DNA from 4 places in the uncultured Devosia sp. genome. Region 3 is predicted to be linked to each of the others. Evidence: predicted binding sites of a transcription regulator. Region 3 holds the regulator's gene; each other region holds the start of a gene.
What was found. The regulator PhoB, encoded in region 3, activates phosphate uptake and scavenging genes when phosphate is short. The targets are predictions, from matches to a motif close to TGTCATNNANCTGTCAT.

Region 1 (5,305 bases), on a different contig from region 3:
GCTTGTCGCTCCAGGCCGCCCAGGCCGAAGCCAGCGCTTCGCCATCGGCGGCCGCCAACGCGTTGAGCGCCAGCCGTCGGGGTTCGATGTCTGCTGCGGTTTGCGCGCTCATTGCCCTTGCCCTTGCTTGTCTAATAAAATAGACAACTCATATCGTGTTTTTCGTCTTAGGCGTCTCGTGTGAATTTGCAATGACAAAAAGACCTGTTCCATCGGATTCTCACCTGAGCGGCGTCGCGATCTGGCGGCGCATCGCCGATGCCATCCGGCTCGATATCGTTGGCGGCAAGCTGGCGCAGGGTGATCGGTTGCCGGCGGAGACGCTATTGGCCCAGCGCTTCGCCGCCAATCGCCACACGGTGCGGCGCGCGCTGCAGGCCCTGGCTGCCGAGGGCGTGGTGCGCACCGAACAGGGTCGCGGCAGCTTCGTCGATCAGGCCAAACGATTGAGCTATCGGATCGGCAAGCGCACGCGGTTTTCCGAAGGTTTGGCTGGGCAGGCCGGAGCCCTGCGGCGGCAAGTTCTGGGCTCACGCCTGGAAAACGCGACAGCGGCAGTCGCGGCGGCGCTAGCGATCGTTCCGGGGGCCAAGGTGACCCGGCTCGATACGGTTTCATCGGCCGACGGGCGGCCAGTGTCGCGGGCCACCACCTGGATCGGCTACCGCGATTTCCCCGATTTCGCCGAACGATTTGCCGTCACGGCCTCGACCACCGCCGTGTTCGCCCAGTTTGGTATCGCCGATTACACCCGCGCTTCCACAAGGATTTCAGCCCGGCACGCCGACGCCGAGGAAACCGCTCTGCTCAAGCTCGCCCCCGGCGCGATCCTGCTCGTCTCCGAAGCTGTCGACGTCGATCCTGCCGGACGCCCGATCCTTTACGGCCTCAGCCGGTTTCCAGCCGATTTGCTGGAACTGGTGGTTTAAAGAACCGCTCAGGCCCGCGCCGGCCAGACCTGGCGCTGGGCGGCTTCGAGCAAGATGTCGACCAGGCGCTCCCCGGCCAAAACGAGCGCGCCGGAATTGTCGATGTCTATGGCATGGGCAAGTGGGCTCGCAACGCTCCGATCGAGGCGCTGGCGGATCGCGCCGGCCGTTTCGCGGCCGCGATTGGCGAGGCGCTGGGCGATGATATCAGGATGCGCCGAGAGCGCGACCACGATGGTGCGCGCATAGCGGGCCTCGATCTGGGCAATCACCTGGCGCGACACATTGGCGATGACCACTTGCCCCGCTTGGATATCGGCATCGATCGCGGCCGGCAGCCCATAGCGCAAGCCATGGGCATCCCAGGCCAGGGCAAAGCCGCCCGCCTGTTCGACCGACGCAAATTCGAGTACGCCCAGGCTATCGTGATCTTCGCTGGCACGATCGACGGGCCGCGTCACCACGCGGCGCACGAAGACAAATTCGGGCCGATCGCTCAACCGCTCGCGCGCAAAGCCGATCAAACTGTCCTTGCCCGCACCGCTGGGGCCGACAATGGCGACGAACACTCCGCTCATATGACCCGCTGCCCCTCGCGCCACACCGTGCGCACGATCGGAATATCGTCATCGAGGCGGACGCGCACGAGGTCGGCGCGCTTGCCGATGGCAATCTGGCCGCGATCCATCAGACCCCCCGCCGCCGCAGGATGACTGGTCACCAGTCGCACGGCATGCGGCAGCGTGATCGCTTCTACCGAATCGCCGAGCGCGAACGCCGCCTGGATCAGGCTGAACGGGATATAGTCCGACGACAGGATGTCGAGGATCCCCGCCTGGGCCAAGTCGCGCGCCGAAACATTGCCCGAATGGGAAGCGCCGCGCACCACATTGGGGGCGCCCATCAGCACGGCGAGGCCGGCGTCGTGCGAGGCCCGGGCGGCTTCGATCGTGGTGGGAAACTCGGCGACATCGATGCCCTGGGCGATCGCCTCATCGACATGGCCGATGGTGGCGTCGTCGTGGCTGGCCAGCACAATGCCATTGTCCCGGCAAAACTGGGAGATCGCCTTGCGATGCGGGCCCGCATAGGTTTCGGAATCGCCGATACGGCGGGCCGAAAACTCCGCCAGTGCCGCATCGCTCATCTTGAGCTTGCCCTGGTAATAGGCCTTGTAGGCCTCGAAGCTGGCAAATTGCCGCTGATTGGGCGCGTGATCCATCAAGGAGGCAAGCCGAACCAGTGGGTGATGCTGCAATTGCTCGAAACTGGTCTGGCAATCGGGCGCCGACACTTCGCAGCGCAGGTGAATGAAATGATCGGCCCGCAGCCGGTTGGCAGCCTTGGACGCGGCAATCGCATCGGCCAGCACCGTCATCTCGGCGCCGCCCATATCCGCCTGCTCGTCGGTGCCCACCCGAAGAGCATCGAACACCGTGGTAATGCCCGACGCGGCAATTTGCGCGTCATGGGCCTGCACGGCAGCCAGGGCGTTCCAGCGCACCCGCGGGCGCGGCGCATAATGGTTTTCCAGATGATCGGTATGCAGCTCGACCAGTCCCGGTATCAGATAGTCGCCGTCGAGGTTTTCCCCGATTTCGGAGGGTCCGCCGATCTCGACAATGCGGCCATCGCGCAGCACCACCGATCCTAGCACGACCTCGTCGGCCAGAACGATCCGGGCATTGCTCAGCACCATATCGAAGGCGGGAGTAGGGTTCATGGCTCAAGCAATCTAGAGTTTGAATTGGAAATAAGGACCAGCTTCGAACAAGCTCACAAGGGCGCAGGAGGTCCGGTTCGATCCCGCCGCGCTATCCGATTTTGATGACAGTTCAGCGACGAACGCCCCATTCCGGCAAGACGTAGCATCAGGGGCTCTTCGCATCGCATTCTTATGCAATCCTTATGCTGCGCAGGGATAATTCATATCGAGATTTGACGGGCCGCTGCACTATTTTTCGCGTCCAGCCAATGGAGGCAATAATGCTCGATATCGTCTTTCTCGTCCTGGGAGCGGCCCTGTTTTTGGGGCTCGCGCTCTATGCCCGCGCCCTGACGCGGCTGTGACCACCATGATCATCCCCATCATTGCCTTCGTCGTGGCGCTCGCCTTGGCTGCCTATCTGCTCGTGACCCTGCTCGTTCCCGAGCGGTTCTGACCCACCGGAGTTTTCTCATGTCCTTCCCAGGCTGGGTGCAGATCGGGCTTGTCCTGATCGTGACCCTGCTCGCGGCAAAGCCCCTCGGCCTCTACATGGCCAAGGTCTTTTCTGGCGAGCGCACATTCCTTTCTCCCGTCCTTGGCCCGCTCGAAAGCGGGTTTTATGCCGTTTCCGGGGTCGATCCAAAGCGTGGCCAGGGCTGGCTGGCCTATGCCATCGGCGTGTTGCTGTTTTCGCTGGCCGGCTTTGCGCTGCTCTATGCGATCCTGCGGCTGCAAAACGTGCTGCCATTCAATCCGCAGGGCTTTCCGGCCGTGGCGCCCGATCTGGCGTTCAACACTGCCATGAGCTTTGTGACCAATACCAACTGGCAGTCCTATGGTGGCGAGACCACCATGAGCCATTTCAGCCAGATGCTCGGCCTGACGGTGCACAACTTCGTTTCGGCCGCCACCGGCATCGCCATTGCCATGGCGCTGACTCGCGCCTTTATCGGTTCGGGCATCAAGGAGTTGGGCAATTTCTGGGTCGATCTGACCCGCGCCACCCTTTATGTGTTGCTGCCGCTCGCCATCGTCGTGGCACTGGTCTTTGTCGCCATGGGCCTGCCCCAGACCCTTGATGGCTCCATGACCGCCACCACCCTCGAAGGCGCCCAGCAGACCATCGCGCTCGGCCCCATCGCCAGCCAGGAAGCCATCAAGCAGCTTGGCACCAATGGCGGCGGCTTCCTCAACGTCAACGCCGCTCATCCTTTCGAAAATCCCAACGCCTTTTCGAACTACCTTAACATTATCTCGATGCTCTCGGTGTCGATGGCGCTGGTTTATGCCTTCGGCCAGATGGTGGGCAATCGCCGCCAGGGCTGGGCCCTGATTTCCGTCACCGTCATATTGCTGGTTGTCGGCGTGGGCGCCATCTATTGGGCCGAAACCTTCGGCAATCCCATGATCACCGCGCTGGGCGTCGATCCGTCTCTGGGCAATATGGAAGGCAAGGAAGTCCGTTTCGGCCAGGCCATGAGCGCGCTGTATTCTGCCGTCACCACCGGCCTGTCCGATGGCGGCGTCAATGCCATGCACGGCTCGCTCACCCCGCTGGGCGGTCTGGTCCCGATGTTCCTCATTCAGCTGGGCGAAGTGCTGCCGGGCGGCGTCGGCTCGGGGCTCTACGGCATCCTGGTCTTTGCCATCCTTGCCGTCTTCGTGGCGGGGCTGATGGTCGGGCGCACGCCCGAACTGCTGGGCAAGAAGGTGGAGGCGCGCGAGATCAAGTTCGCCATGCTGGCCGTGCTGATCCTGCCGCTGGTCATCCTCGGCTTTACCGCCGTTTCGGTGGTGCTGCCGTTCGGCGTATCCTCCATCCTGACCGGCGGGCCGCACGGATTGAGCGAAATTCTTTACGCCTATACCTCGGCGGCCGGCAATAACGGCTCCGCCTTTGGCGGGCTTTCGGCCAATACTCCCTGGTACAATACCACTTTGGGCATTGCCATGGCACTCGGCCGCTTCGCCTATATCGTGCCGGTGCTGGCCATCGCCGGCTCGCTGGCCGCCAAGACCAAGGTCCCGGCCTCCCCCGGCACCTTCCCGACCGACAAGCCACTGTTCGTGGGGCTGCTGATCGGCGTCATCATCATTCTGGGCGGGCTGCAGTTCTTCCCCGCTTTGGCCCTCGGGCCCATCGTCGAGCACTTCGTCATGCTCGCCGGCCAGACCTTCTGAATCGAGATCAATCATGTCAACCAAGACAGCCGCCGCTACCTCGCTGTTCGACCCGGCCATCCTCCTGCCGGCGTTCCGTGACGCCTTCATCAAGCTCGACCCGCGCCAGTTGCTGCGCAATCCGGTGATTTTCGTCACCGAAGTCGTGGCGGTTCTCGTCACCCTGCTTTGGGTGCAGGAACTCGTGTCGCGCACCGGCACGCCCCTGTTCTCGGGCCAGATCGCCATCTGGCTCTGGTTCACCGTGCTGTTCGCGACCTTTGCCGAAGCCGTGGCCGAAGGGCGCGGCAAGGCGCAGGCCGAAAGCCTCAAGCGCTCCAAGTCGGACCTGTTCGCCAAGCGGCTCAAGACGCCCGACGACCGCAGCCGGACCGATTTCGAGCTCATTCCTGCCAGTTCCCTGCGCATCGGCGACGTCGTTTATGTCGAGACCAACGACCTGATCCCCGGCGACGGCGAAATCATCGACGGCGTGGCCTCGGTCAAT
Region 2 (5,305 bases), on a different contig from region 3:
AACGCCGATCCGGCCTTCCCCTATCGCTCGATCTTCGGCCCCGGCTACGCCGCCTCCAAGACGGCGCTCAATGCCATGACGCTGGCCATGATGATCGAACTCGAAGGCACAGGCATCAAGGTCAACCTGGTTTCGCCCGGTTTCACCAGCACGGCGCTCAACAATTACGCGGGCACCGAGTCGGTCGAGGACGGCTCGCGCGAAGTCGTGCGCGTCTGCCTGCTTGGTCCCGATGGTGCGACCGGCACCTTCACGGGCTGGAACAATTCGACGATTCCGTGGTGAGCAACGAGGCCGCAGGCGCCATGGCTTGACAGCCTCGGGCGTGGCTTCGACCTGGGGCAGCGTCGGTGCGCCCCCGGCATGTCACATGAACTTGCGGCCCGCCACCCAGATGCCCTTGATCACCGGCAGGCCATCGAGCACGCCTACCCGCAGCAAATCGGCGCGCAGACCGGGCGCGATTTGCCCGCGGTCGGCAAATCCCAGGATCGCGGCCGGACGGGCGCTGATCATGGCGATGGCGTCATGCAGTTCGAGACCGCGCTGGGCCAGGACGAAGGCGGCGTGCAGCATGCTGGCCGGGACATAGTCCGAGGTCAGGATATCGAGCAAGCCGTCATCGGCCAGCGCCAGAGCGCTGACATTGCCGGAATGAGAGCCGCCCAGCACGACATTGGGCGCGCCCATGACGATGCTCATGCCCAAGTCGCGCGCCCGCCGGGCCGCTTGCGGGGTGGTGGGGAATTCGCTGATGGCGATGGCGTCGGCGTGGGCGCGCTCGACATCGTCGGGCGTGGTGTCGTCATGGCTGGCCATGGGAGTGGCACGAGCCTTGGCTGCGTCGGCAATCCAGGCGCGCGAGGGCGTCACATGCAGCGCCTGCATGGCCTGGCGGCCGGCAATATAGCCGTCCCATTCGGCATCGCTCCAGACATAGCCGCTCTTCTTGCGCCGATATTCGCGGTAGATGTTGACATCGTGCCACTGCCCCTGCCCCGGGGTGTGATCCATCAGGCTGACCAGGCGCAGCGCGGGATTGTCCATGTGGCGCGGCACCAGGTCGAGCAGGGCCGCATCGGACAGCTCGCAGCGGAAATGGAAATAATGATCGCTGTGAAGGAGGCCATCGGCCTTGGCCTGACTGATGGCATCGATGGCGGCGTCCAGCATGGCGCCGCGCTGGCCCTTGCTGTCGTAGTCGCCGATGGACAGCGAATCCAGCACCGTGGTGATGCCGGCGCCGAGCACCTGCCAATCGTGAGCCAGTACCGCCGCCAAGGACGAGGGCCAGCGGACTGCCGGGCGCGGGTGCAGGTGATGCTCGATATTGTCGGTATGCAGGTCGATGATGCCGGGCACAAGGAAATCGCCGTCGCAGTCGATGCCATGGTCGGTGCCGGCCTCGGGGCCGACGGCCAAGATGGTTTGATCCTCGATGGCGACCGAGCCGGTGATGGTGCGATCAGCCAGCACGATCCTGGCATTGCTCAGTGTCTGTCGCATCGATGATTGTGCCTATCTGATGGGAGAAGCGCGATTAGGACGCGATCGTGACGGGGCAATGACAAAGCCGCAGCTTTAGGCGCGGTCCGGTCAAAGCCAGGTCACGGCAGCAGGACGTCGACGCGCATGCCCTCGCCAGGCTTGCTCTTGATGACGAGCTGGCCGCGATGGCGATGCACGATGTGCTTGACGATGGCAAGGCCCAGGCCGGTGCCCTTTTTCTTGCGGCTGGTATCGGCATCGATGCGGTAGAACCGTTCGGTCAGGCGTGGCACATGTTCGGGCTCGACACCCGGGCCATGATCGGTGACGCTGACCAGATGCTGATAGCCCGGCCGCCCGGCGGGGGACAGCGCCACTTCCACGGTTTTGCCGTTGGCGCCGTACTTGACCGCGTTGTCGATCAGGTTTTCGAACACTTCATAGAGCTGGTTGCGGTCCCCGGTGGTGGTCGCCGCGCCTTCGGGCAGGCTCATGACGATCTCGACATTGGCGGTGCGTGCCTGGGTCTGCAGGCCCTCGCGCACCTCGCGCAGCAGCGCGGCGATATCGATGCTGCCGGTGGGGCGGATATGCTGGTGCATCTCGATGCGCGAGAGGCTCAAGAGATCATCGATCAACTTGCTCATGCGTTCGGCCTGACCGCGCATGATGACGAGAAACTTTTCGCGCGCTGCCGCGTCCCTCGACGCCGGCCCCAAAAGGGTATCGATAAAGCCCAGCAGGGAGGCCAGAGGAGTACGCAATTCATGGCTGGCATTGGCGATGAAATCGGTGCGCATGGCATCGACGCGCTTGAGTTCGGTCAGGCTCTGGAAGGTGACGATCAGCAGGCGATCCTCATCCTCGAACCATTCGGTATCGGGCCGCCGCAGGGGCGCGACGACGACCTTGTCCCAGGTTTCGGACGGCAGCGTTTCATGCAGTTCGAACGTGCGCACTGCCCCGCCCCGGCCGGCGCCGTCGATGGCCTGGACCAGGTCGGGATTGCGCAGCACGAAGGTGACGGGATTGCCCGGGATGACGTTAGGAAACTTGCGCGTCGCCGCCATATTGGCATGGATCACCACGGCGCGCCGGTCCAGCAGCAGGCAGGGATCGGTCAGGGCGTCGGCAAAGGCGGCAACGAACTGAGTGCCATCGCCGGGCCCGCTGGCGACCGGCACCATGGTCTCGATCCGGATTTCGGTGCCCGGCAGCAGGCTTGCCACCAGCGCCATGGCGGCAAACGCCAGCGCGGCATGGGGCCAGGCCAGGGATGCCGACAAGACCAGCGCGATCAAAATACCCGCGAGCACGGCCAAGAGCGTGGCGTGGCTTGCCAGGCGGCTGAGGGCGCTCACGGCGGGACGGCCGCGCGGGGAGAAACTGCGATCGACCATGAAGACCGTAAACAAACCAAAGCGGCGGGCGCCACTTGCACATCGTCGGTCTTCATAGCACGTTGAATGCGACAAGGGAGAGACAGGTGAGCGATCCGTTCGACGACTTCGATATCGAAAACCCCAAGCTGCCCAAGGCGATCAAGAAGAAGGCCATGGCTTCGGGGGGCTATCCTTACGAGGATAAGCTGGATTGGGGGGTTTACGAAGCCGAAATGCTGGAGCTGCAAAAGCAATTGGTGCTGCTGCAGGCCCATCTGGCCAAAACCGGCGAACGGGTGATGCTGGTATTCGAGGGGCGCGACGCCGCCGGCAAGGGCGGGACCATCAAGACCTATCTGGAAAACCTCAATCCCCGGTTCAACCTGATCGCCGCGCTGCCCAAGCCCAATGACCGGGAAAGCACGCAATGGTACTTCCAGCGCTATATCGACTGGTTTCCCGCGGCTGGAGAGACGGTGTTGTTCGACCGCTCCTGGTACAACCGGGCCGGCGTCGAGCGCGTGATGGGGTTTTGTACGCCCGAGCAGACCGAGCATTTCCTGGACGAAGCGCCCGAATTCGAGAAGCGCATCACCAATGACGGCATCCATCTGTTCAAGTTCTGGCTGTCGATCGGGCGCGAAATGCAGCTCAAGCGCTTCCATGACCGGCGGCATGACCCGCTCAAGGTGTGGAAACTGTCGCCGGTCGACCTGGAGGCACTGGGCAAATGGAATGCCTATTCCCAGGCACGCGACGAGATGCTCAAGCGGACCGACCACAAGCATGCCCATTGGACCATCATTCGCGCCAACGACAAGCGGCGCGGCCGGCTCAACGTGATCCGCACGGTGCTGGACCGGCTCAGTTATTCGGGCAAGGATGCAGACGGTATCGGCAAAATCGATCCGCAAATCCGCTTGAGTGCCGAGGCTTTCCTGGCGCTGGACGGGGTGGACGCGGCATAGCGGCGCCGATTATCCACAGTGCCCTTTGACAGTTGTGGCAAAACACTTTCATCTGTCATTAATCTTTCGCATGCCGGTGAGGGCCGGCGCTGAAGATGGGGAATCCGGATAAACGATCCGGCTGGGGCACACCATGTTTGACGAACGCGCAGACACTCGCCTCGAGGCGAGCCAGCTGCCGCCGGCAATCACCATCAATGGGCAGGGGCGCTCGCCCTTCGTTGTGGTATGCGACCATGCGTCCAACCGCATGCCGGAACGCTATGGCGATCTGGGGCTGTCTCTGAGCCAAAGACTGATGCATATCGCCTGGGACCCGGGTGCCCTGTCGGTATGCCAGCGCCTGGTCGAACTGCTCGATGCGCCGCTGGTACATTCGACCGTGTCGCGCCTGATCATCGATTGCAATCGCGAAACAGACTCGCCCGAACTGATCCGCACCCTGTCAGAAGACAGCGTGATCGCTGCCAATATCGGGGTGAGCGCCGAGGAGCGGGCGCGGCGGATCAAGGATTATCACGCACCCTTCCATGAGGCGATCGAGTCGCTGCTGGAGCAGCGCGCCAGTGCGGGGCTGCGCACGGTGCTGGTGTGCATGCACTCCTTTACCCCGGTTTACCTAGGCGTGCCGCGTCCCTGGCCGATCGGGCTGATCCATGGTCGGGACACCGGCTATACGCGGGCGCTGCTGGACGCGCTCAAAAACGACGCGCCGGAGCTCAATGTCGGTTGGAACCAGCCCTATGCGGCGCTCAATGGGGTGACGCTGACGCTGGAGCGCCATGGCGACAGGCGCGGGCTGGACGCCACGATGATCGAATTGCGCAATGACGAAATTCTCGAACCGGCCGGGGTTGCCCTCTGGGCGAACCGGCTGGCCCGCTGCCTGACACAAGCGCATGCGGCGCAGAACCGGGCGGCGGCAGGCTAGACGAGCAGATTGGGGACGCAACACAGGGGCTTGGACGATGACGGACAGCAAAAGAATGGGCAGCGTTGCCTATGCGACGCGCGACAAGGATTATTTCGAAAAACGCGGACTGACCCGCTATGCGGGGATCTGGCAGCTCTGGGCGCTGGGGGTCGGCGCCGTGATCTCGGGGCATTTCTCGGGCTGGAACTTCGGCTTCATGACCGGTGGCTGGGGCGGCATGCTGGTGGCCGGCGCCATCATTGGCGTGATGTATCTGGGGCTGGTGTTCTCGATCGCCGAGATGAGCCCTGCCCTGCCCCATACGGGAGCGGCGTATTCGTTTGCCCGCACCTCGATGGGTCCCTGGGGCGGGTTCGTCACCGGGCTGTTCGAGAACGTCGAATACGTGCTGACGCCGGCGGTCATCGTCACCTTCATTTCGGGCTATTTCGGCTCGATCACCGGGATCGATCCGGCGCTGTACCCGATTTTATGGATCGTATTCTATGCCATATTCCTCGCGCTCAACATCTATGGGGTGGCGCTGTCGTTCA
Region 3 (5,305 bases):
GGCGCGCCAGCAGGTCGGCGAAGACCGCGGGATCGAGCAGTTCGACGGCGGTGGGCCGCAGATAAACCACCGAGAACAGGATGTCGTTGGCGCTGCCGGGCGCTGCCACCACGAGATCGAAGCGATCCGCCGCGCGCGCACTGCCTTGGCGCAACGCCCGCTCCTGGGCACTGATGGTGATGCCCAAGGCGACGGCCAAGGCCACGATGACCAGGAACAGCGCGCTGGTGAAGCGGTTGCGGCGGTGCATCGCCCAAACGAGGGGCAAGGGGTTCATGCGTTCACCCGGCCATGATCGAGGACCAGTTCCGCCGTTGCCGCGGCGCGCAGATCGGGGTCATGGCTGGCGGCGATGACCGTGCGGCCTTCCGCTGCGAGGCGAGACAGCACGGCGATCACATGGGCCCCGGCCAATTGGTCCAGGCTCGCCGTTGGCTCGTCGGCGAAGATAATAGCCGGATCCGCCAAAAGTGCCCGGGCAATGGCCACGCGCTGTTGCTCGCCGCGCGAGAGCAGGCCGGCCTGCCGCCGTTCCAGCGGCACGGCGAGTTCGGCAAGCAGCGTTTCGGCGCGTTTGCGCCGGGGCGCGGCGTTCCAGGCCCCGAACCAGGCCGGCAGCAGCACATTGTCGAGCGGCGTCATTTCATCGATGAGATGAAAGTCCTGAAAGATAAAGCCGGCATGGCGGCGACGCCAACGATCGCGCCCGGCCTCGGACAAGGCCGAAAGCTCTGTCTCGCCCCAGGCCAGGCTGCCGCTCGTGGGTCTCGCCAAGCCCGACAGGAGATAGAGCAGGCTCGATTTGCCCGAACCGGATGCGCCCGAGAGCACGGTCAGGCTGCCGGGAGCGGCGGCTAAAGGGGGCGTATCGAGGACGAGCTGGTCATCGTAGCGCAGCGTCAGCGCGGTTGCCGATAGGGCCAGGCCTGACATCGGCTCGGCTCAGGCGCGATTGTAGGTGACGTTCATCAGCCGCAGGAAGCTGACGAAACCGGTGTCCGCGTCGGTCTTGAAGCCGGTTTCGAACTGTCCTTCGACACGGATCAGCGTCGAAAAGCGCACGACGTCGATCGGGTCCGCGGCATAGGCCACAACCAGATCGGTCGGCCAGTCGGCGGCGTCGTTGCAGAACGGACAGGTGGCCATGGGCAGCTTGGTCAAAACGAAGAAACCGACTTCGGGCTTGAGCGGGGGCGCCATGTAGCCGGTCATGGCAATCTGTGCGCCATCGAGCGCCGCCGTTTCGGGCGCGAGCTCCATGCCGCGGCTGTAGAGATCGCGGAAGCGGAGCGAGGGTGTTTCGGCAAACGCGGGACGCACCAGGGCCGGCAGTGCAAGGCCGGCGATAGCGGCACAGACGAAGCTGCGGCGATCCATGGTGAAACTCCCGTTGGGAAAACACTATAGCCGCCGGATCGCTCCGGCGGCCAGAGATTGGCAGAAATGTTACTTGGCGGCGCCGTCGAGGCCGATGGCCTTGGCCATGACGTGATAGATGACGTTCTGCTCGACGACACCGTGGAACAGATGGGCCCAGGGCCCCTGCGCGAAGATGGCGACGTCGTCGCCGGCATGGCTTTCCGAACCCAGGGGAACGAGGGCCTGCTGCAGGTAGTCCAGATCGGTGGTGTCGACACCAGCCGGGTCGGCGCGGATGGTGAGCGGGGCATCGGCCTCGGCACCCTCGGGAGCAACCGGCGCTTCGCCTTCATAGACCGCAGCGCCCGGGCCGTTCATATATCCCAGCGTGGTATAGGCCTTGCCATCGTCGGCAGTGCCGCCGATGCCCAGGATCGGGTTGCCGCGCACCGGGTAGCCGGCGATCGAGAACACGTGGCTGTGGTCGGCGGTGACGACGATCAGCGTTTCCTCGGGATTGACGGCATCATAGGCGGCCTGCACGGCCTCGGACAGGGCTACGGTATCCATCAGTGCACGGGCGGCGTTGCCGGCATGGTGGGCGTGGTCGATACGGCCGCCTTCGACCATCAGTACGAAGCCATTTTCGTTCTGCGACAGCATCTCGATCGACTTGACGGTCATCTCGGCCAGGGAGGGCTCGCCGCCGGCATCCTTGGCGCGATCGGCTTCATACTGCATGTGCGAGCCTTCAAAGAGGCCGAACAGGTGCTTGGTGGTGGCGATATCGACCGCGTCGAACTGCTCCTTGTTCCACACATAGGCGCCATCATTGTACTTGGCCTGCCATTCGGCGACCAGGTCATGCCCGTCCTTGCGCGAGCCGGTTTTTTCCGGATATTCCGGATCGGCGGTCTCGGCCGTCATGAAGTTGGCGCGACCGCCGCCCAGGATGACCTCGAAGCCGTCGCCGGCGGGCCAGTTCACGAGCTGGCTGGCAATGTCGGCACATTCAGTGGTGCCTTCGGGCAGGTTGGTGTCGTTTTCCCAATCGCGGCCGGCGCTATGGGCATAAGTGGCGGCCGGCGTCGCGTGGGTGATGCGGGCGGTCGAGACGACGCCGGTCGCGAGCCCGGCGGCTTCGGCCTGCTCGAATATGCTGGTGACGGTGGCCTTGGCCTGGGTCGAGCAATCCTCGAGAACAACGCTCTGGTTGACGCCGATCGTGCCATTGACCGATTTGACGCCAGTGGTCATTGCCGTCGCGGTCGGGGCGCTGTCGGCGACCTGGCTGTCATGGGTATAGGTCTTGGACAGGGCGACGTAGGGCAGCAGCTTTTCGAACGACAGGCTGTTGCTTTCGCCGTCGACACCACGTTCCTGGCCCTCGAAAATGCGGGCGGCGGTAATGGTAGGAATGGACATGCCGTCGCCAACGAACAGGATGACGTTCTTGGCCTTGCCGGTATTGGGTTGCTGGGCGATCAGGGCAGCCAGGCTTTCCTGCGCCGACATGAAATAGCTGTCGGTCGCCTGGGGCAGGGCGCTCTGAGCCAAAGCAGGGGCAACCAGCGCCAGCGCCGACACCGTCGATACAAGTGTTCGTGCAAGTTTGATCATCGTATGTCCCATCGAAAAATTGCCGCGCATGGGTGCCGGCCATTTCCGATCGATAGACAAGGTTTGTAACGGTGATGTGTAGGCCGGGGACTCGTACAAGTTCGGTTCGGCTCGCGGCTGCTGAATGCCACGCATACGCCGGAGGTGCCGGGCGCGGCGGGAAAACCGGCGTCGGAGCCGGGCCGCGACGGGCTATACCGGAACGGCAAATCTTTCGTCGAAGGCGTAGCCGGCGCCACGCACGGTGCGGATGGGATCGGTTTCGCGGCCGCGATTGATGGCGCGGCGCAGGCGGCCGATATGCACATCGACGGTGCGTTCATCGACATAGACATCGTTGCCCCAGACGCCGTCGAGCAATTGCTCGCGCGAATAGACCCGGCCGGGATGGCGCATCAGATATTCGAGGAGACGATATTCGGTGGGGCCCAGATGCACGTCGCGGGCGGCACGGCGGACGCGGTGGGTGGTGCGGTCCAGCTCCAGGTCGCCCACCTTGATCGCGGCGGTGACCAGGTTCGGATTGGCCCGGCGCAACAGGGCGTGGATGCGGGCCAGCAGTTCGGGCACCGAGAACGGCTTGACGACATAGTCGTCGGCCCCGGTGGCAAGGCCGCGCACGCGTTCCTCTTCTTCGCCACGCGCGGTGATCATGATGATCGGCACGCGAGCGGTTTCCTCGCGCGCGCGCAGGCGCCGGCACAACTCGATGCCGGACACTTCGGGCAGCATCCAGTCGAGCAGGATCAGATCGGGCAGCTTGTCCTGGATGTGTTGCTGCGCCTCGTCGCCGGTTTCGGCGGTGAGCACGCTGAACCCTTCGGCCTCGAGATTGTAGCGCAGGAGGATCGAGATATCTTCCTCGTCCTCGACAACAAGAATGGTGGCGGGCATCGGTTAGCTCCCAAAGTGGACCGGCAAGCGGCCGGTCACGCCTTGATCTGGGTCCGGTGCAGTTCCTGAACGTCGCTGCTCAGTTGCTTGCCGGTCTGCAGGTAATAGGCGCGCTCCGCGATATTGGTGGCGTGGTCGCCGATGCGCTCCAGATTCTTGGCGCAGAACAGCAGATGGGTGCACTGGGTGATGTTGCGCGGATCTTCCATCATATAGGTCAGCAATTCGCGGAACAGGGAGGTGTGCATGGCATCGACCTCGTCGTCGCGGTTGCACACTTCGATGGCCGCCGCCGAGTCGCGGCTGGCATAGGCATCCAGCGCGTCCTTGATCTGGCGCAGCACCAGGCCCGTCATGTTGCGCACGCCGTTGTAGAAGGTGGGCTGCAGGCTGAGCCCATCGAGCTTGAGCGAGCGGCGGGCCAATTGTTTGGCCATGTCGCCGACGCGCTCCAGGTCGCTGGCGACGTGGATGGCGGTGACGATGGCGCGCAGGTCGCTGGCCATGGGCTGGCGGCGGGCGATCATCGACACTGCCACGTCGTCGATGCGGCGCTGCATGTCGTCGATGCGCTGGTCGGCGATGATAGTGACATCGGCCAGTTCGCGGTCGAGCTTGAGCAGGGCCTTGGTGCCGTTTTCGATGGCCACTTCGACCTGGCCGCCCATTTCGGCGATCAACTGGGCCAGCGAGGTCAGCTCGTCACTATAGGACGTGACGATATGGTCCTGGTTGGAATTGGGCATGGCGAAATCCTTTCGTCCGCGGCGCGGATCAGCCGATACGGCCCATGATGTAGTCCTGCGTCTGCTTGTTCACAGGATTGGTGAAAATGTCTTCGGTCACGCCTTCCTCGATCAGCTTGCCCAAGTGGAAAAACGCGGTTTTCTGGGACACGCGGGCGGCCTGCTGCATCGAATGGGTGACGATGACGATGGTGTAGTTTTCGCGCAATTCGTCGATCAGTTCCTCGATGATGGCGGTCGCGATGGGATCCAGGGCGGAGCAGGGCTCGTCCATCAGGATGACCTCGGGGCCCACGGCGATGGCGCGCGCGATGCAGAGGCGCTGCTGCTGGCCGCCCGAAAGGCCGGTACCGGGCTCATTGAGGCGGTCCTTGACCTCCTCGAACAGGCCGGCCTTGCGCAAGGAGGAAATCACGATCTCGTCGATATCGGTCTTGGACTTGGCCAGGCCGTGGATCTTGGGGCCGTAGGCGACGTTTTCGTAGATCGATTTGGGGAATGGGTTCGGCTTTTGGAACACCATGCCGATACGGGCGCGCAGTTCCACTACGTCCAGGCTCGGATCGTAGATGTTCTCGCCATCCAGCTCGATCAGGCCGCCGACCTTGGCGCCTTCGATGGTGTCGTTCATGCGATTGATGCAGCGCAGGAAAGTGGATTTGCCGCAGCCGGACGGCCCGATGAAC
Region 4 (5,305 bases), on a different contig from region 3:
CGTCCGGCGTTTCGAAGCTGGCGACATGGGTCATCGCCGTGGTCAGCCAGCCCGCTTCGACCTTGTCGCGGATGCGCTCGAAATTGGCCTGGATATCCTTGGCGGTCATCAGGCGGCCGTTGTGGAACTTCACCCCCTGGCGGATCTTGAACGTATAGGTCAACCCGTCATCCGAAACCGTCCAGCTTTCGGCCAGCAGTGGCTTGGGGCTGCCGTCCTTGGAGATCGAGGTCAGCGTTTCGGCAAAGGGATGCGGCAGGGAAATGGTGCCGGTGTGACGGTGGAAATCCGTCGTATCCAGCGTGCCCCAATTGAGGTGCAAGGTGCCGCCATATTCCTGGGCGGCGACCGGGGAGGCCGGCAAAGCCGCCTGTCCGATCAGCAGCGTCGCTGCGAGCGCGAGCAGAAACTTTTTCATTGAGAACTCCTGAGGGATCAGTTCTGAGGAAGGGCCAGACCGTCCATGCCGTCCCGGGGCAGGCCCAGGAAGCGCATGACCGTAGGTGAAATATCGATCAGGCGTGTGACACCGTGCTCGATCGTGCCGGGGGCGAAACCGCCCCCATTGGCGATAAGGAAGGGATGGCGCTCATAGCCGCCGAGCCCGCCATGGCTGCCATAACCCTCGGGCTTGCCCGGCTTGTCGTCGCTGACGCACAGCGTGATCTGGCCGGGTACGCCCAGCGCATTCGGCTCATTGTTGCGGGCCATAGCCAGCGCGATGGCCAAGCCGTTGCCCGGGCGCTGGCCGATCTGGATCATCTCGTCGCCGTAGAAAATCTCGGCAGCCCAGGGCTGGGCCCGCAGGAAATCGAGGATCGCGGGTATCCGGTCCCTGGCCGCATCGGCGACATAGATCAGCCCGCTGCCGCCCTGCGGCGCCACCACCACCTCGGTGCTGTCTTCGCTGTCCTTGAGCCCGGCTTCGATCAATCGCGCCGCCACGGCAACACGCTCGACGACCGTCTCCTGGCCATGGTCGGAACCGGCGAGGAACAGAATGTCCTCGCCCCCGGCGCGCAGCCGCTCCACCGTCTCCTCGACACGGCCAAAGGCTCGGTCGGCGCAGGCAATGCCATCCAGGTGCGTTTGCGAACCCAATTGGTCCGCATGCATCGCCGAGTCGGGATTGGCCAGCCACAACACCGAAAGCCGCGGCTTGCGCACGCTCAGCACGTCGTCGCAGAACCAGTCGGCCAGGGCCTCGTCGCCCGCATAATCATGGCTGACGACCGGCGCCTCATCGAGCCCCAGCACGCGACCACCCGGCCCGAACGAGCCCGCACGATGCACCACGGTGCCGAAATAGTCCGGGTCGTGGAAATAGGCCGCGCCGGGCGACACGTTGGAGGCAATCACTGCGCCCCCATAAGGCGCCAGCCGCTCCGCCATGGTCGGCACCTTGAGCGTACGGCCGAACGCATCGCGCAGCTTGCCGACAAAGGCGGGATCGCCGACATCGTGTACCCGGAACCCGTCACCATCGGGCAGGCCCATGGAATTGCCGTGCAACCCATGATTGGCCGGCCAGCACCCGGTCGCGATGGACGCGGCGCTGGCGCGGGTGGCCGAAGGGAAAATGGCCGTATGCTGGGCAAAACGGCGCGACCGCCTGGCGAAATCGGCGATGCGCGGGCAGGTGTCGTCGCGCACGAAATCGTTGCGATGGCCGTCGCAGATCATCAAGACGACCCGCTTGTTGGCCTCGGGCGCCGGCGAAAGAGGTGTGGTCACGGCGTCACTCCATTGATGGCATAGTCGAAGATGTCGAAATTCCGTAGCCCGGCCTCGGCGCGGGTCGCAAAGGCGGGGTCCAGCGGATGGGACAGGATGAAGGGCACCTGCTGCTCGGCCGTGCCGCCATGCGAGCGCAGCCGATGCCCCGCCAGCGCCGACAGGTCGTGCTCCGCCGCCGTCGCCCCCAGCGCCACGCCGGGTGCAGCGATGACGACGATGTCGCCTTCACCGTCCTCAGGCAGTTGGTACAGCGCGCAAGCCGCCGCTCCCAGCAGCGCCTGTTCCACCCCGTCCAGTCCCGCCAGATGGTCCCGCATCGAGGCCAGCCCGATTGCGTCATTGCGCCGATAGACCCGCACGAAACCACCCAGCGACGCGTGGTGGCGCACGAAGGGATCGGTGATCGGGCAGATCACGCGCGCCGCGCCCGGCCCGAACGCCCGCTCCAGTTCGTCCTGGACATAGAGCACGCGCGGGGCACCATCGGGCCCGGCCATGTCGTTCATGCCATGATCTGCGACGACGCCGACGACCGCGCCCAGTGCCAACATCCGTCCGATCCGTGCATCCACTGCGCCCATGAAGGCAATGGCTTCAGGCTCATCGGGCGCATGCTTGTGCTGCACGTAGTCGGACAGCGACAGGTAGACGATGTCGCAATGCCGACGTTCCAGCAGCGCCACGCCCGCATCGAGCACGAACAGCGACAGATCGGCCGAATACTTGTCCGGCCGCTCCCATGCCCCGATGGGGCCGATCGCCGCGATGGCCTCGTCCGGCGATTCTGCCGACAGCGCGATGCCGCTATGATGGCGCGCCAGCGCCCGCAGCAGCTTGTCCTTGGCCGTGACCACCGCGACCTGCGCGCCGCTGGCCGAAAACCGCGCGAAAATGGTTTCGGCCTGCATCTGGTGGCCGTCGAGCACCATGACTTCGCGGCCCGTCGCCCGGTCCAGATAGTAGTTGCCTGCCACCCCGGTCACGGCGGGCGGCGCACCGCAGGCGATGGCGATGTTATTGGGATTGGTGAACGTCGGCATCGCCGCCAGCGCTAGGCCATGGAACCCCTCCGCCATCATCCGCGACAGGTAGGGAATAGCCCGCGCCCGCTCGGCGGCGACCAGATAGGCCGGATCGCATCCGTCAAAGCAGATGACGACCACGGGCGCCACGGGCCAGCGATAATCGCGCCCGTTGATGTGCAGCGGTGCCGAAACTCCACGATCGTCCAAACCAAACTCCGGTCACATGATTGTCACTCGCAAAGGCCATAGTGCCGCCTTTGCGATGATCCGCTACAGTATTTTCAAGTACACAAGCGCCATTATGGCTGTGTAGCGAAATACGTAAATGGAATTTTACGACGACATATGTGAGCTGTTGGAAAGCATGTCCATAAAACTGCCACCAATGAAGTCATTGATTGCCTTTGAGAGTGTTGTTCGTCTTGGTAGTGTCACGAAGGCGGCTGAAGAACTATTTGTTACGCATGGCGCAATCAGCAAACAGATTGCCGCTCTGGAAACTTGGATTGGTCAGCCGCTGTTTCAGCACAACCGCAAGTCCATGCAGCCGACGCCGCAGGCACTTGTGCTGGCGAAGGCGACTAGTCAGTCCTGGGGCCTGATCGACGAAGCCGTGCATGGCGTGCGCGGCGACCAGGGCGCCACCGTGCTGCGGGTCCTCGCGCCATCGACCTTTGCCATGCGCTGGCTCATTCCACGGGCGTGGAGTTTTTCGGAGCGACACGAGGATATCGCCATTCAGGTCCGCCAGACCGATAGCCTGGAAACCTGGCTCGATATTGCGTTCGACGTCGCCATCCGCTCCGACCCGCTGGTGCCCTCGCATCTCACGGGCACGCAGTTTCTCCAGGATGAGCTCATTCTGGCGGTAGCGCCGCATGCGCCAGCCATGGCCAGGCTTCAATCGCCCGCCGATCTGCCAGGAGTGCAGATCTTGCGCGCCCTGACCCGACAGGGTGAACTGGAAACCTGGCTTGCCGCGGCTGGCGTCAATTCCGAAGCCCCGCGGACGAGCGCCTTTCCGCATTTCTATCTGGCGCTGGAAGCCGCATTGGCAGGGGCGGGGCCCCTGGTCTGCCCGCTCGAGACCTTGGGCGACCTGCTGGCCAAGGGAGAATTGATCGAGCCGTGGCCCCACATCCGCGTGCCCGGCCCCAGCTATGTTGCAATCTACGATTCTGGCTCGGCTCGCGCCAAATCGGCGCGCACCTTTGTCAAATGGCTGGGCGATACCAGTCGAACCTCGGTCCGGGCGCCTCTTTGATTGCCCTATGACCCGAGGCGCTTCTGCCTCTAACCAGCCCGTCTAGGTGGCCGATTACAACAGGTCGAGCGTCTGGTAGGCGTGTTCGACAATGCTGATGTGTTTGCCCATCGCCTGCTCCGCGCCGGTCCGGTCACCCTGCAAAATGGCATCCAGCACCGTGCCGTGCTCGGCATGGGACCGGCCGAGGCGGCCGAGCAGTTGGAATTGCGCGCGCCGGAATGGCTGCAATCGCTGGCGCGTCGACCGGGTAATTTCGCCTAGATAGCTGTTCTGGGCACCGTCATATATCGCCGAATGAAAGGTCTCGTTGGCATCGGCATAAGCCTGGTGATCGCCGTCGCGCACCATGCCGGCCATGATCTCGTGCAGCCGGGCCAAGGCCTGCCGTTCGGCGGCGATCATGGCAATGGCGCAAAGGCCGGCGCAAAGCGCTTCGAGATAACCCATCACCTCGAACATGCCGGCCAGCGTTGCCTCGTCCGGCTTGGCCACCTGCGCCTTGGCATGAGGCCGCTGCTGCACCAGCCCGCTTGCCCTCAACAGGCGCAGGGCTTCACGCACCGGCGTGCGCGACACGGCAAAATCGCTGGCCAGCATCGTCTCGTCCAGCTGCATACCCGGCCGCAACGTCCCGCTGATGATACGGGCCGCCAATTGCTGGCGGATATCTTCCGCCGACGTGCGGGCCATACGTTTCAACACGCTCGGCAACTTTCCTGGCGACCGTTGCTCACGCCGTTAGGATCCCTTGATCATGCTGACATGGGCGGCGGCGACACACCAGCCGGTGGCCGTGCGAACCCAGGTCTGCTGCTGCCGCCCCACCAATCCGGGTAAATCGGTTCGATGAAACAGCGTCGAGGCCGTGGCGACATCGTGGCCATAGGCGACGATTTCCAGCCCGTCCAGCACGCGCTCGAACGGCTGCTGGACCGCGCGGAACGCCCGGATCGCGTCGATACCATACTGCCACTCGCCCACGCCGAAGCGAATGGTGTCGTCGCGGTGCACGAACATGGCGTCCAGCACGGCCGCATCATTGTCGAGCAGCGCGCGCTCATAGCGATAAAAGGCCGCGCGAACTTCGGCCAGCGTGCTTGGGTCGTTGAAGATCATGCGGCAACGCTCCCGTCCGCAAGGGCACCGCGCAAGGCGGCGAGTGGGGTTACCCAGCCCACGATGCCGCCTTGCGCCACGATCATGTCGATGGCTGCGGCCTTGAACGCGGGGAAATAGCTTTCACTCGCATCCTCGATCAACAGGCACTCATAGCCCC

Region 1: ACFE8X_RS10020 (alpha-D-ribose 1-methylphosphonate 5-triphosphate diphosphatase) is a predicted target of PhoB. The motif match lies at 2,757-2,773, and genes of this name have one in related genera.
Region 2: ACFE8X_RS03615 (alpha-D-ribose 1-methylphosphonate 5-triphosphate diphosphatase) is a predicted target of PhoB. The motif match lies at 1,554-1,570, and genes of this name have one in related genera.
Region 4: phnA (phosphonoacetate hydrolase) is a predicted target of PhoB. The motif match lies at 2,980-2,996, and genes of this name have one in related genera.

Annotation. Positions count from the first base shown of each region.
Region 1 covers NZ_CAXTKA010000007.1:58,092-63,396, forward strand. Annotated here, with positions in the region: gene phnG (phosphonate C-P lyase system protein PhnG) at 1-112, opposite strand, end outside; gene phnF (phosphonate metabolism transcriptional regulator PhnF) at 192-929, shown strand; gene phnN (phosphonate metabolism protein/1,5-bisphosphokinase (PRPP-forming) PhnN) at 938-1,507, opposite strand; gene ACFE8X_RS10020 (alpha-D-ribose 1-methylphosphonate 5-triphosphate diphosphatase) at 1,504-2,652, opposite strand; gene ACFE8X_RS10025 (potassium-transporting ATPase subunit F) at 3,005-3,091, shown strand; gene kdpA (potassium-transporting ATPase subunit KdpA) at 3,109-4,818, shown strand; gene kdpB (potassium-transporting ATPase subunit KdpB) at 4,832-5,305, shown strand, end outside.
Region 2 covers NZ_CAXTKA010000002.1:237,648-242,952, forward strand. Annotated here, with positions in the region: gene ACFE8X_RS03610 (SDR family NAD(P)-dependent oxidoreductase) at 1-285, shown strand, start outside; gene ACFE8X_RS03615 (alpha-D-ribose 1-methylphosphonate 5-triphosphate diphosphatase) at 367-1,506, opposite strand; gene ACFE8X_RS03620 (ATP-binding protein) at 1,608-2,888, opposite strand; gene ppk2 (polyphosphate kinase 2) at 2,975-3,838, shown strand; gene ACFE8X_RS03630 (N-formylglutamate amidohydrolase) at 3,972-4,769, shown strand; gene ACFE8X_RS03635 (amino acid permease) at 4,807-5,305, shown strand, end outside.
Region 3 covers NZ_CAXTKA010000008.1:12,817-18,121, reverse strand. Annotated here, with positions in the region: gene ACFE8X_RS10750 (FtsX-like permease family protein) at 1-277, opposite strand, end outside; gene ACFE8X_RS10745 (ABC transporter ATP-binding protein) at 274-933, opposite strand; gene ACFE8X_RS10740 (hypothetical protein) at 943-1,377, opposite strand; gene ACFE8X_RS10735 (alkaline phosphatase) at 1,447-2,979, opposite strand; gene phoB (phosphate regulon transcriptional regulator PhoB) at 3,172-3,873, opposite strand; gene phoU (phosphate signaling complex protein PhoU) at 3,909-4,619, opposite strand; gene pstB (phosphate ABC transporter ATP-binding protein PstB) at 4,648-5,305, opposite strand, start outside.
Region 4 covers NZ_CAXTKA010000009.1:78,268-83,572, forward strand. Annotated here, with positions in the region: gene ACFE8X_RS11910 (ABC transporter substrate-binding protein) at 1-418, opposite strand, end outside; gene ACFE8X_RS11915 (alkaline phosphatase family protein) at 436-1,734, opposite strand; gene phnA (phosphonoacetate hydrolase) at 1,731-2,969, opposite strand; gene ACFE8X_RS11925 (LysR substrate-binding domain-containing protein) at 3,088-4,026, shown strand; gene ACFE8X_RS11930 (GntR family transcriptional regulator) at 4,081-4,719, opposite strand; gene hpxZ (oxalurate catabolism protein HpxZ) at 4,768-5,145, opposite strand; gene ACFE8X_RS11940 (cysteine hydrolase family protein) at 5,142-5,305, opposite strand, start outside.